Regions from separate parts of the Micromonospora sp. NPDC049275 genome, predicted to be linked through region 2. Evidence: riboswitches for the same ligand, from Rfam matches in the RefSeq annotation. Region 2 holds a riboswitch; each other region holds the start of a gene.
The links. Region 2 has a riboswitch for cyclic di-AMP ahead of ACGFIE_RS04075 (NlpC/P60 family protein). Riboswitches for the same ligand answer to the same signal wherever they lie in the genome.
Positions count from the first base shown of each region.

Region 1: it holds a riboswitch for cyclic di-AMP, as region 2 does, so the genes downstream of both, ACGFIE_RS18155 (coiled-coil domain-containing protein) here and ACGFIE_RS04075 (NlpC/P60 family protein) in region 2, are expected to answer to the same signal.
Region 3: it holds a riboswitch for cyclic di-AMP, as region 2 does, so the genes downstream of both, ACGFIE_RS20845 (C39 family peptidase) here and ACGFIE_RS04075 (NlpC/P60 family protein) in region 2, are expected to answer to the same signal.

Region 1 covers NZ_JBICSN010000005.1:178,354-181,619, reverse strand. Annotated here, with positions in the region: gene ACGFIE_RS18160 (cation diffusion facilitator family transporter) at 1-901, shown strand, start outside; cyclic di-AMP (ydaO/yuaA leader) riboswitch at 1,044-1,175, shown strand; gene ACGFIE_RS18155 (coiled-coil domain-containing protein) at 1,181-2,248, shown strand; gene ACGFIE_RS18150 (TetR/AcrR family transcriptional regulator) at 2,289-2,876, opposite strand; gene ACGFIE_RS18145 (alpha/beta fold hydrolase) at 2,956-3,266, shown strand, end outside.
Region 2 covers NZ_JBICSN010000001.1:859,602-862,867, reverse strand. Annotated here, with positions in the region: gene ACGFIE_RS04080 (N-acetylmuramoyl-L-alanine amidase) at 1-695, opposite strand, end outside; cyclic di-AMP (ydaO/yuaA leader) riboswitch at 928-1,064, shown strand; gene ACGFIE_RS04075 (NlpC/P60 family protein) at 1,141-2,118, shown strand; gene dcd (dCTP deaminase) at 2,178-2,756, opposite strand; gene ACGFIE_RS04065 (pyridoxamine 5'-phosphate oxidase family protein) at 2,834-3,266, shown strand, end outside.
Region 3 covers NZ_JBICSN010000006.1:301,800-305,065, forward strand. Annotated here, with positions in the region: gene ACGFIE_RS20835 (CDP-glycerol glycerophosphotransferase family protein) at 1-71, shown strand, start outside; gene ACGFIE_RS20840 (alpha/beta fold hydrolase) at 103-855, opposite strand; gene ACGFIE_RS20845 (C39 family peptidase) at 980-1,822, opposite strand; cyclic di-AMP (ydaO/yuaA leader) riboswitch at 2,055-2,196, opposite strand; gene ACGFIE_RS20850 (hypothetical protein) at 2,481-3,251, opposite strand.

The DNA of each region.
Region 1 (3,266 bases), on a different contig from region 2:
CCACCACCACGCCTCGGTCGCCAACGCCGCCCACCAGCACCGGGGCCGCCTCTGGGCCGCGTTCGGGCTGCTCGCCACCCTGATGGTGGTCGAGGGTGTGGCCGCCTTCCACACCGGCTCGCTCGCCCTGCTCTCCGACGCCGGGCACATGTTCACCGACGTGCTCGGCATCGGGATGGCGCTCGCCGCGATCACCGCCACCCGACGGGCCACCGGCGACCCACAGCGCACCTTCGGGCTCTACCGCCTCGAGGTGCTCGCCGCCCTGGCCAACGCCGTCCTGCTCTCCGGGGTGGCGGTCTACGTGGTGATCGAGGCGATCGGCCGGTTCGGCGACCCCCACGAGGTGCTGACCGGCCCGATGCTCGCGGTGGCCGTCCTCGGCCTGCTCGCGAACCTGGGCGCGTTCGCGCTGCTGCGCGCCGGCGCCCGGGAGAGCATCAACCTCCAGGGCGCCTACCTGGAGGTGCTCGGCGACCTGCTCGGCTCGCTCGGCGTGATCGGCGCGGCGCTGCTCATCGCGGTCACCGACTGGTGGTGGGCCGATCCGCTTGTCGCGGTCGCCATCGGCGTGTTCATCCTGCCGCGCACCTGGCGGCTGGGGCGTGCCGCCGTCCGCATCCTGGTGCAGGCCGCCCCGGAACACCTCCAGGTCACCGCCGTGCACGACCGCCTGGCCACGGTGCCCGGCGTCGTCGAGGTGCACGACCTGCACGTCTGGACGCTCACCTCGGGCATGGATGTTGCCTCCGCACACCTGATCATGGCGCCCGGCGCGGAGGTCGGCGCGGTCCTCACCGCGGCGCGTACCGCCCTGCGGGAGGACTTCCGCATCGAGCACGCCACGCTGCAGATCGAGCCCGGGGCCGCCCCGGGTGCCTGCGGTTCGATCGAGTGGTGATCACGTTCGTGACGGACAGACCGTTTCGCCGTCATTTTCCGGTGATGGTGCGGACACCTTCCGTCACATCGACTGCACGCGTCCCACCTGTCCCGGTAGGCTCGGTCCCGGCCACCACCCGGCGGCGCCCTCCCGGCGCCGGTGGCGGCCGCCGCCTAATCACCCGAGAGGGCGAACCGGGGAACCATGTTCCTGGGGTGCATCCGCGTCAGCGGTAGGGATCTTCCGTCCCGAACCCGTCAGCTAACCCGGTCGGCGGCTGACGGAAGGACATGCGAAGTGGCACCAGCACGACCACCTGCCGCCCGACTCGCGGCACTGATAGTCATGATGGTCACCCTCGGCGTCGCGGTACCGATCGGCGCCGCCACCGCCGCTCCCCCCGGCGGCCTGCGGGCCGCCGCGGCGCCCGACGGCGACGAGGAGGGCGGCACCCCCGCGCTGCGAGCCCAACTCGAGGCCGCCAGCAAGGGCTACCTGGACGCCAAGCGCGCCCTGGACACCTCCGTCCAGCGGCAGCGGCAACTCGCGGCCAAGCTGAAGACCACCGAAGCCGAGATGACCGTACGCAGCGGCAAGGTCGGCGAGATCGCCGGCGTGGCGTACCGCACCGGCCGCCTCAGCACCGTCTCGGCGTTGCTCAACACCAACACCCCCGAGGGCTTCCTGGACCGGGCGGCCTCGCTGGACGTGGTGGCCGCCAACGAGGACCGGGTGCTGCGCGAGCTGCACGCCACCCGCGACGAGGCCAACCGCACCCGCCTCGCCCTGGACGGCGAGATCCGCGAGCAGCGCAAGCAGGTCGAGGTGATGGCCAAGCGCAAGGAGCAGGCCGAGCGGGCACTCACGGTCGCCACCAGCAAGCCGCGCACCACCGCCGCCGACACCAGCTCCAACCGGGGCACCTCCACCGCCAACGCCCAGCCCGCGCCGCGCAACTCCGACGGCTCCTGGCCGTCCGAGTCATGCAGCATCAACGACCCCACCCCGGCCAGCGGCTGCATCACCCCGCGCACCCTGCACGCCCTCAACCAGGCCAAGGCCGCCGGCTTCACCCACTACGTCTCCTGTCACCGCTCCGGCGGCTCCGGCGAACATCCCAAGGGTCGGGCCTGCGACTTCGCCGCGGCGAAGGGCGGGTTCGGCGGTGACGCCACAGGCGCCGACAAGACGTACGGCAGCAACCTGGCCGCGTACTTCATCCGCAACTCCGACCGGCTCGCCGTGCTCTACGTGATCTGGTACAGGCAGATCTGGCTGCCCAGCAGTGGGTGGAAGTCGTACAGCGGAGGCAACGGCGACCCGTCCAGCGACCACACCAACCACGTACACCTGTCGGTGTACTGAGAGCAGCGACGTTTGTCTGATGATGCGATCGCATCTTTACTCACGGTAGCGGCAGTGGCCTCCCGGCAGTGCGGCCGGCGGCTGCGGCGACGGTTGCCAGGTCGTCGCTCGAGAAGCCGGCGCGGCTCAGCACCGCAAGCGATTTGTTCGTCGCCAGCGTGCACAACGCCAGCTCTGCCGCCTCCCGCTCATCGGCCCCCGCCGCCCGCAACGCCTGCTGCAGCATCGCTCGCAAACCGTCGATCATGGCGCGAACCGTCGCCTGGCCTTCCGCGTCGAGAGCCGGGAACTGCGTTGCCGACACCGTGAGCAGGCAGCCGTCGGGCACCGTCGGGTCGGCGATGCGGTTCAGGGTGACCTGCAGGTACGCGGCCACAACCGCGCTCGGGCTCGGGTGGGGGCCGGACAACGCCTGCTCGTACAGCGGGTGGTAGGTCTGCGCGTACCGCTGCAGGCTTTTGCGGAAGAGGGTGCTCTTGTCGCCGAACGTGCCGTACAGCGAACCCCGACCCAGGCCCGTGCCCTCGGTCAGGCGGTCGATCGAGGCCTCCGAATAGCCCCAGCGCCAGAAGACATGCATCGCGCGTCGTAGCGCCTCGTCCACGTCGAACTGCTTGCGGCCCGCCATGGTCCGTGAGTCTACACATCTTGTAACGATCGTTCCAATGGTCTTGTACCGATCGTTCCATCATGCGTATGGTGCCGGCATGACAAACCTGAGTTCGCTGCAGTTGCCCGACGGGTTCGCCGAGGTCTTCACCAGCCGGCTGGTGGAGCTGGACGGGCTGCGGTTGCACGCGGTCACCGGCGGGGACGGCCCGCCGCTGCTGCTGGTCGGCGGGTGGCCGCAGACCTGGTACGCCTGGCGGGAAGTAATGCCCGCACTCGCCCGCGAGCACACCGTCGTCGCCGTCGACTCGCGCGGAGCCGGGCTCTCCGACAAGCCCGACGACGGTTACGACGCCGGCACACTGGCCGCCGATCTGGTCGCTCTGATGGCCGCGCTCGGGCACGACCG
Region 2 (3,266 bases):
ACCGCGCGGGCCGGCAGCGTGACCCGCTGGCCGTCGTCGGTCACGCGGGTCTCGCCCGCGCCGATGGTGGTGAAGACCTCGTCGGCGAAGGCCGCCGCGGCGTCGGCGCTGTCCGCGCCGGCGTAGCGGGCCACCGCGCCGTACCAGGTGGCCGGGTCGGTGCCGGCGCCGACCGGGGCGCCCACCTCCCGTTGGTACGCGGCCAGCAGCGCCGCCCCTCCCCGGATGTTGGTCGTGGCGTCGGTGCGCAGCGCCTCGGGGGCGGCGCCGGTCAGCGCGGCGGCGGCGTCGACGGTCTGCAACGCGGCGCTGGGCGGCGCGGGATCGGTAGCCGGTGCGGGTGCCCGGACGGCACGTGAATCGTCGCCGCGCGGATCCTCGGTGCCGGCGTCGTGGTGGCCGCGCGCGGGTAGGGCGGCCACGTGGCGGGCGTCGGTCAGGTGCATGGGCCCGTAGCCGCCGCTGGTGCTCGGGGTGCCGGCGTTGCTGTCCCAGCGGGACTCCAGGTAGGAGACGCCGAGCAATACGGCGGTCGGCACCCCGTACTCGGTCGACGCGGCGACGTACTGCTGTTGACGGTCGGCGGCCGGCGCTGCGGAGGCGGGACCGGCGCTCAGCGGTACGGCTGTCGTTGCGGTGACCACCGCGACGACGAGCAGCGCGCGCCGGCCGGCGGACAGGGTTGGACTTTCCATCGAACCCCCTAGATTTGCTGGTATCGGTCTGGTCACCTTCGCGCCGGCCGGGAGTCCGCGTCAATACCTTTCTATCTATCAAAGCGTGCAGAAAGAAACCTTCATGTACGCTCGGTGATCCCCTCCAATCGGTACGGAGTGTCACGGCCGTACGGGTTGCGGATCGGTAACGGCCGTCTCTACTCTGGTCATTTGTCGGCCCGGTAGCAGGTCTGCCCATCCGGGCGGTAACGGACCGACACCGCCGAGTCGCTTGCGAGCGAGCCGGGGACCCAGGTTCCCCCGGGGTGAATCCGCAGCCAATGCGGTAGGGCGCCAACTTCCCGCCCGAACCCGTCAGCTAACCCGGTAGGCGGTCAGGAAGAAGGAGTACGGAACCCCGGTGGCCCTCCATGCCCCGCGGCCGTCGTCCGAACGGTCGGCTTCGGCCAACCCGACGTCGACCATGCCGCGTCCACGCTGGTCCCGCTTCACCACAGCCCTTGCCGCAGTGATCGGCGTCGCCGTCGTCCTCACCGGCAGCGCCACGGCGGCGCACGCGGACCCGTCCGTCGCCGAGATCGAGCGCCAGATCGACGCCGACTGGAACAAGCTCGAACCGGTCATCGAACGGCACAACGCCACCCGCGCGGACCTGGCCGTGAAGCGCAAGCAGGCCGACACGCTCGCCGCTCGCATCACGCCCCTGGAACGCCAGGTCGACGCCGCGATGACCAAGGTCAGCGCGCTGGCCGTGCGGGCGTACATGGGCGAGAACCTGTCGACTGTCAACACGATGCTCGGCAGCCGGTCGCCCAGCGAGGTGGTCGGGCAGCTCGAGATGCTCGACCGGTTCGCCCACAACCAGCAGGAGGACGTCCGGCAGGTCGCCGACCTCCGCGACGAGCTGGCCCGGCAGAAGGCGCCGCTCGACGAGATGGTGGTCCAGCTGACCCGGACCGAAGCGCAGTTGGCGGCGAAGAAGAAGCAGATCAACGACGAGATCGACAGGCTGCAGAAGCTGCGCCTCAAGGTGTACGGCAACGGCGGCGGCGGTTCGCTGCGTCCGGCGCCCTGCCCGGCCAGCTACCCCGGCGGCGCCGCGGGCACGGCTGTCAAGTTCGCCTGCGCCCAGATCGGCAAGCCGTACGTGTGGGGTGCCGAGGGTCCGAACTCGTACGACTGTTCCGGGCTGATGCTCGCCGCGTGGGCGAAGGCCGGCGTGTCGCTGCCGCACAACGCCGCAGCGCAGAGCCGGGTGACCAAGAACGTCAGCAGGGGCGATCTGCGCGCCGGTGATCTGGTCTTCTACTACAGCGACATCCACCACGTCGGCATGTACGTCGGCGGCGGCTGGGTGGTGCACGCCTCCCAGGCCGGTCAGCCCGTCAAGATGAAGAAGGTCGACGACGGGCCGATCCACAGCTACGGCCGTCCCGGCTGACCGACGCCGGACGCAGCAGGGCCCGTCGCGATCTCAACGCGGCGGGCCCTCGTCGTCTCCTAGCGCGTCGGCCAGGCACGCCAGTTCTGCCAGGAGCGGCTCGGCGTCGGCCCCCGCTGACCCTGGTACCGCGAGCCGTAGACCACCGAGCCGTACGGGTGCTCGGCCGGCGAGGAGAGCCGGAAGATGCAGAGCTGGCCGATCTTCATGCCCGGCCAGAGGGTGATCGGCAGGTTCGCCACGTTGGACAGCTCCAGCGTCACGTGGCCGGAGAAGCCCGGGTCGATGAACCCCGCGGTGGAGTGGGTGAGCAGGCCGAGGCGGCCCAGTGAGCTCTTCCCCTCCAGCCGGCCGGCGAGCTGGTCGCCGAGCGAGATCACCTCCAGTGTCGAGGCGAGCACGAACTCCCCCGGATGCAGCACGAACGGCTCGCCGTCGGGCACCTCGACCACCGAGGTCAGGTCGTCCTGCTGCATGGCCGGGTCGATGTGGGTGTAGAGATGGTTGTTGAAGACCCGGAACAGCCGGTCGAGTCGGACGTCGATGCTGGACGGTTGGACCAGGGTGGGCTCGAACGGCTCCAGGCCCAGCGTGCCGGTCTTGATCTCGGAGACCAGGTCACGGTCGGAGAGCAGCATCGGACCACCATAGCGAGGGCCGCGGTGACCAGCGTGTTGAGGTCGCTCCTCGTACATTTGTTCGATAGAATGCCGGCATGGCTTCCTGGTCCGAATTCGCCGCCGACGAGCCCCGCCTCGCCGACGGGATCCGCGTTCTCCTGCAGCAGTACGGGCCGGGCTTCGGCTATCTGGCCACGGTCCGCGCCGACGGCGGGCCCCGGGTCCACCCGGTCTCCCCGGTCATCACCGACGAGGGTCTCTTCTGCTTCATCATCGACTCGCCGAAGCGCCGTGACCTCGAACGGGACGGCCGCTACGCGCTGCACTCCTTCCCTTCGGAGGAGAGCGACGACGAGGCGTACGTGGCGGGCCACGCCTGGCCGGTCGCCGACCCGGGCCGGGTGGCCCGGTTGGCGCAGAGTGCCCGGGCCGAGCCGCAGGTCGACTGGCGGTTGTTCGAGTTCACAGTCGACGTGGCGATGTTGACCCGTCGCGAGCAGCACATCACAGGCGTTCCGGGTGTCACTC
Region 3 (3,266 bases), on a different contig from region 2:
CGGACTGGAGCCCGCCGCCCCCCGGGCGGCCGGTCGAGCCGGACCTGGAGCGGGTCTCCCCCACCACCTGAGCCCCCGGCCACCGCGTCCGCTTCATCCAGCTCACCCACGCCGGTACGGGTCGAGCAGCGCCAGCACGGCCGCCGGGTCCTCGACGTGTGCGTTGTGGCCGAGACCGGGCAGCGTGGCGACCGGTACGCCGTACGCCTTGAGCTGCTCGTCGGTGACCATCGGGTCGTGTTCCCCGCGGGCCAGCACCACCGGCACGTCGGTCGCCGCCAGCAACGGGGCCAGGTCGGGCTCGCCGACGCCGAAGGCTGTCGGGTCCATGGCGAGGCGCCACCGGCCGTCGACCTGACGCAACCCGGCGTCCACCACCGGATGATCCGGCGGGACCAGGCCGACCAACCCGGAGACGCGCAGATAGCGGCGGGCCGCCTCGGTGCGGCTGGCGAACCAGCTCACCGGGCGTGCGGCGAGCTCAGCGGCGCGGGCCAGCTCAGCGGGTGACCAGAGCGCCTTGATGCCGAGCCCGACCACCGCGTCCACAGGTGTCCCGGCGGCGCGGGCGGCCAGCGCCAGGCCGACCACCCCGCCCAGCGAGTGCCCGAGCACGACGAGCCGGTCGTCGGCGGCGAGGCCGTGGGCGATTCGGCCGGCGAAACCAGCAAAGGAGTAGGACGGCAGCGGGGCCGACCAGCCGTGGCCGGCGAGATCCGGTGCGAGCCACCGCCCCGGCCAGTGCTGCTCCAGCAACGGCGCCCACGGCAGCCAGACGTCTCCGGTCGCCCCCATACCGTGCAGCAGCAGCAGGACCGGCAGGCGACCGGTGCGGCCACCCGATTCATCCACCACGGCCGCAGTCTGCCACGGTTCGCGGCCGGGTACGAGACTCGTCGATGGCGGCGCGTACCGGAATGAGGCCGCGGGCGCCGGCCCCTTGTGGGGGACGACGCCCGCGGCGGTCTACGTGCCTGGGTCAGGCGGAGTAGCCCCGGGTGGCAATCCAGTTGGCGAGGTCGATCGTGGTGATCCAGTAGGACGGGTCGGCCGGGTTCGCCGAGTCGGCGATCCGCACGGTCCGGCCGTTGTCCTTGTAGCCCACGACGGCGATGTAGTGCCCGCCGCCGTAGGAGTGCCAGCCGCCGTCGGTGTCGGTGGCGTCGCCGACGACGTTGGCCACCACGCCCCGGCCGTCGGTGATGGCCTTGACCACGTCGGCCTGGAGCCGGTCCATCTGGGCCGGGCTGGGCGCGCCGGCAAACATCCGGGTCTGGTACGGGGAGCCCTTCACCTCGGCGTTGAGTGCTCGGGTGGTGTCCTCGGCCGAGTTGGTGCCCATCTCGGTGGTGCCCAGCTCGGCACCGAGTTCCTCCTGGGTGCGGTCGATGCCGGTGGCGCTGAGCGCGTTGCGGGTGGCTGCGGGGCCGCAGTTGTAGTACGTGTTCTGCGCCTCGTAGTCGTAGTCGAGCACCTTGGTCGCGGGCGGCTTCGGTGACTGCCGCTTACGGGTCAGATCCGGGTTGGCGCTGGCCTTGGCGGCGGGCGACGCGGCGCTGGTGGCCGGGGCGGCGGTCGTCGGCGCGGCACTGGGGGACGCGTCGCGCGCGTCGCCGAGGGAAACGGCTGTGTCACTGCGCATCTCGGCGACAGTGGTAGCGGTGCGGTGGCTGGCCGGCGCGTCGTCGGCGCCGGTGAGCAGGGCGCCGGTGGCCGTGGCGATCACGAGGGCCGCGGCGGAGGTGGCGACGATCTGGTACGGGCGCTCGGTCGCCAGGCGACGGAGCTGACGCTGCATGGTGTGCTTCACGGGGTCCTCCACGGATCGGGGGAGAGCGGCACACCACGGGCCGGACCGGCATCCGGGCAGGCGCCAGCGCGCGGACAGTGGTCCGCGGATGGTGAACCGCTCAGGGGAACACCCGGCGGGGCCGGGCGGGAAAGGCGATGACCCGGGGGTCAGCTCACCGTCACTGGACGGATGAGCGGGGGCACCGCTGCGCCGTGGAGGCGTGGGAACAACCGAGGGGTGGAAAGGTGCTGCACGGGTTTGGAACTCCTTCCGACACCGCCTACCGGGTTAGCTGACGGATTCGGGCGGGAAGATCGCCCTACCGCAGGCCGTGGCTCGCGGATTCACCCCAGACTTACTGATGGGTCCCCGGTTCGTTAAGCACGATTGAGCGGGTCGGCGCGGCGTCGCCTGTTGCGATCGGTTACCGCACCGGACGGGACGACACTACTGGCCTGTTCGCGGCCTGCCAAGCCAGGTTCACCTGCGTAAACCCGATTCGGTGCGACAATTTCTGCGCGTACTGCCGATGATGTGACTCGATGGGACAACCGGTTACGGCGACGCCGACGGGCGACAACCGGACAGGCTGCCGATAATGCGGCCACAATCACGGGAAAGATCGAGCCGAACGCGTCGGACGCCCGATTTTCGAATGGCGTGACCGGGCTCACGTAACGGATCGGGCTCAACCCGCGCGAGCCGGGCGCCACCGTGCCACGAGGGCGGGACGGGACGCCCCACTCGCCGCGCGTCGGGCGGTTGCCGGGCTGGGCCGCAGCCGCGCCGTTGCCGCGTACGCCTCCTCGGCAAGGGTGCGCGCCGACTCGGCGGCCAGTTCCGCGTCCCGCCAGGCGGCCCGCTCCTCGGTGGCGGCGGCCCGGTAGTCGGCCAGTCGCGCGTCCCGGATCGCCCGGCTGAGCAGCACCTCCTGCTCGACCGGGTGCCGCCGGGAATCCCAGCCGCGCCGGTGGGCGAGCACGTCACCGAGCTGCGCCATGGTCAGATCGCCCCGCCAGTACGCCGCCATCGCCGCACGGTGCAGGTAGCGCTCCCGGGAGGCGTACTCGGCGGGCGTCCGGGGGGTGTGCGGGGTGGGCAGCGCACCAGAACCCGCGAAGCGGCGGGCGGCGGCGTCCGCCTCGTCGTACGCCACCCAGGCCCGCTCCACCCGTTCCTGAGCGGTCACCCAGGCATCGCGTCGCCGCCGTGCCGTCTTGGCGGCGCCGGTCGCGGCGACTGTCACCTCCTCGGCATACCGGTGCAGGTCGTCGGCTTCGGCCGCGGCCACCTCGCGGGCGGTCGGCGCGGCCGGGACCGGGTCGTCCGCGCGGCGGTCCCGCTCGGGACGGGCGACCAGCACGGCGAGTACGCCCAGCGCCAGCAGGAACAGGGTCGACCAGATGGCAGCGGCCTGCGGCACATCGGTCATGAACTGGTAGAAGGCGGCAGTCTCCATGGTCGGCTCCTCGCG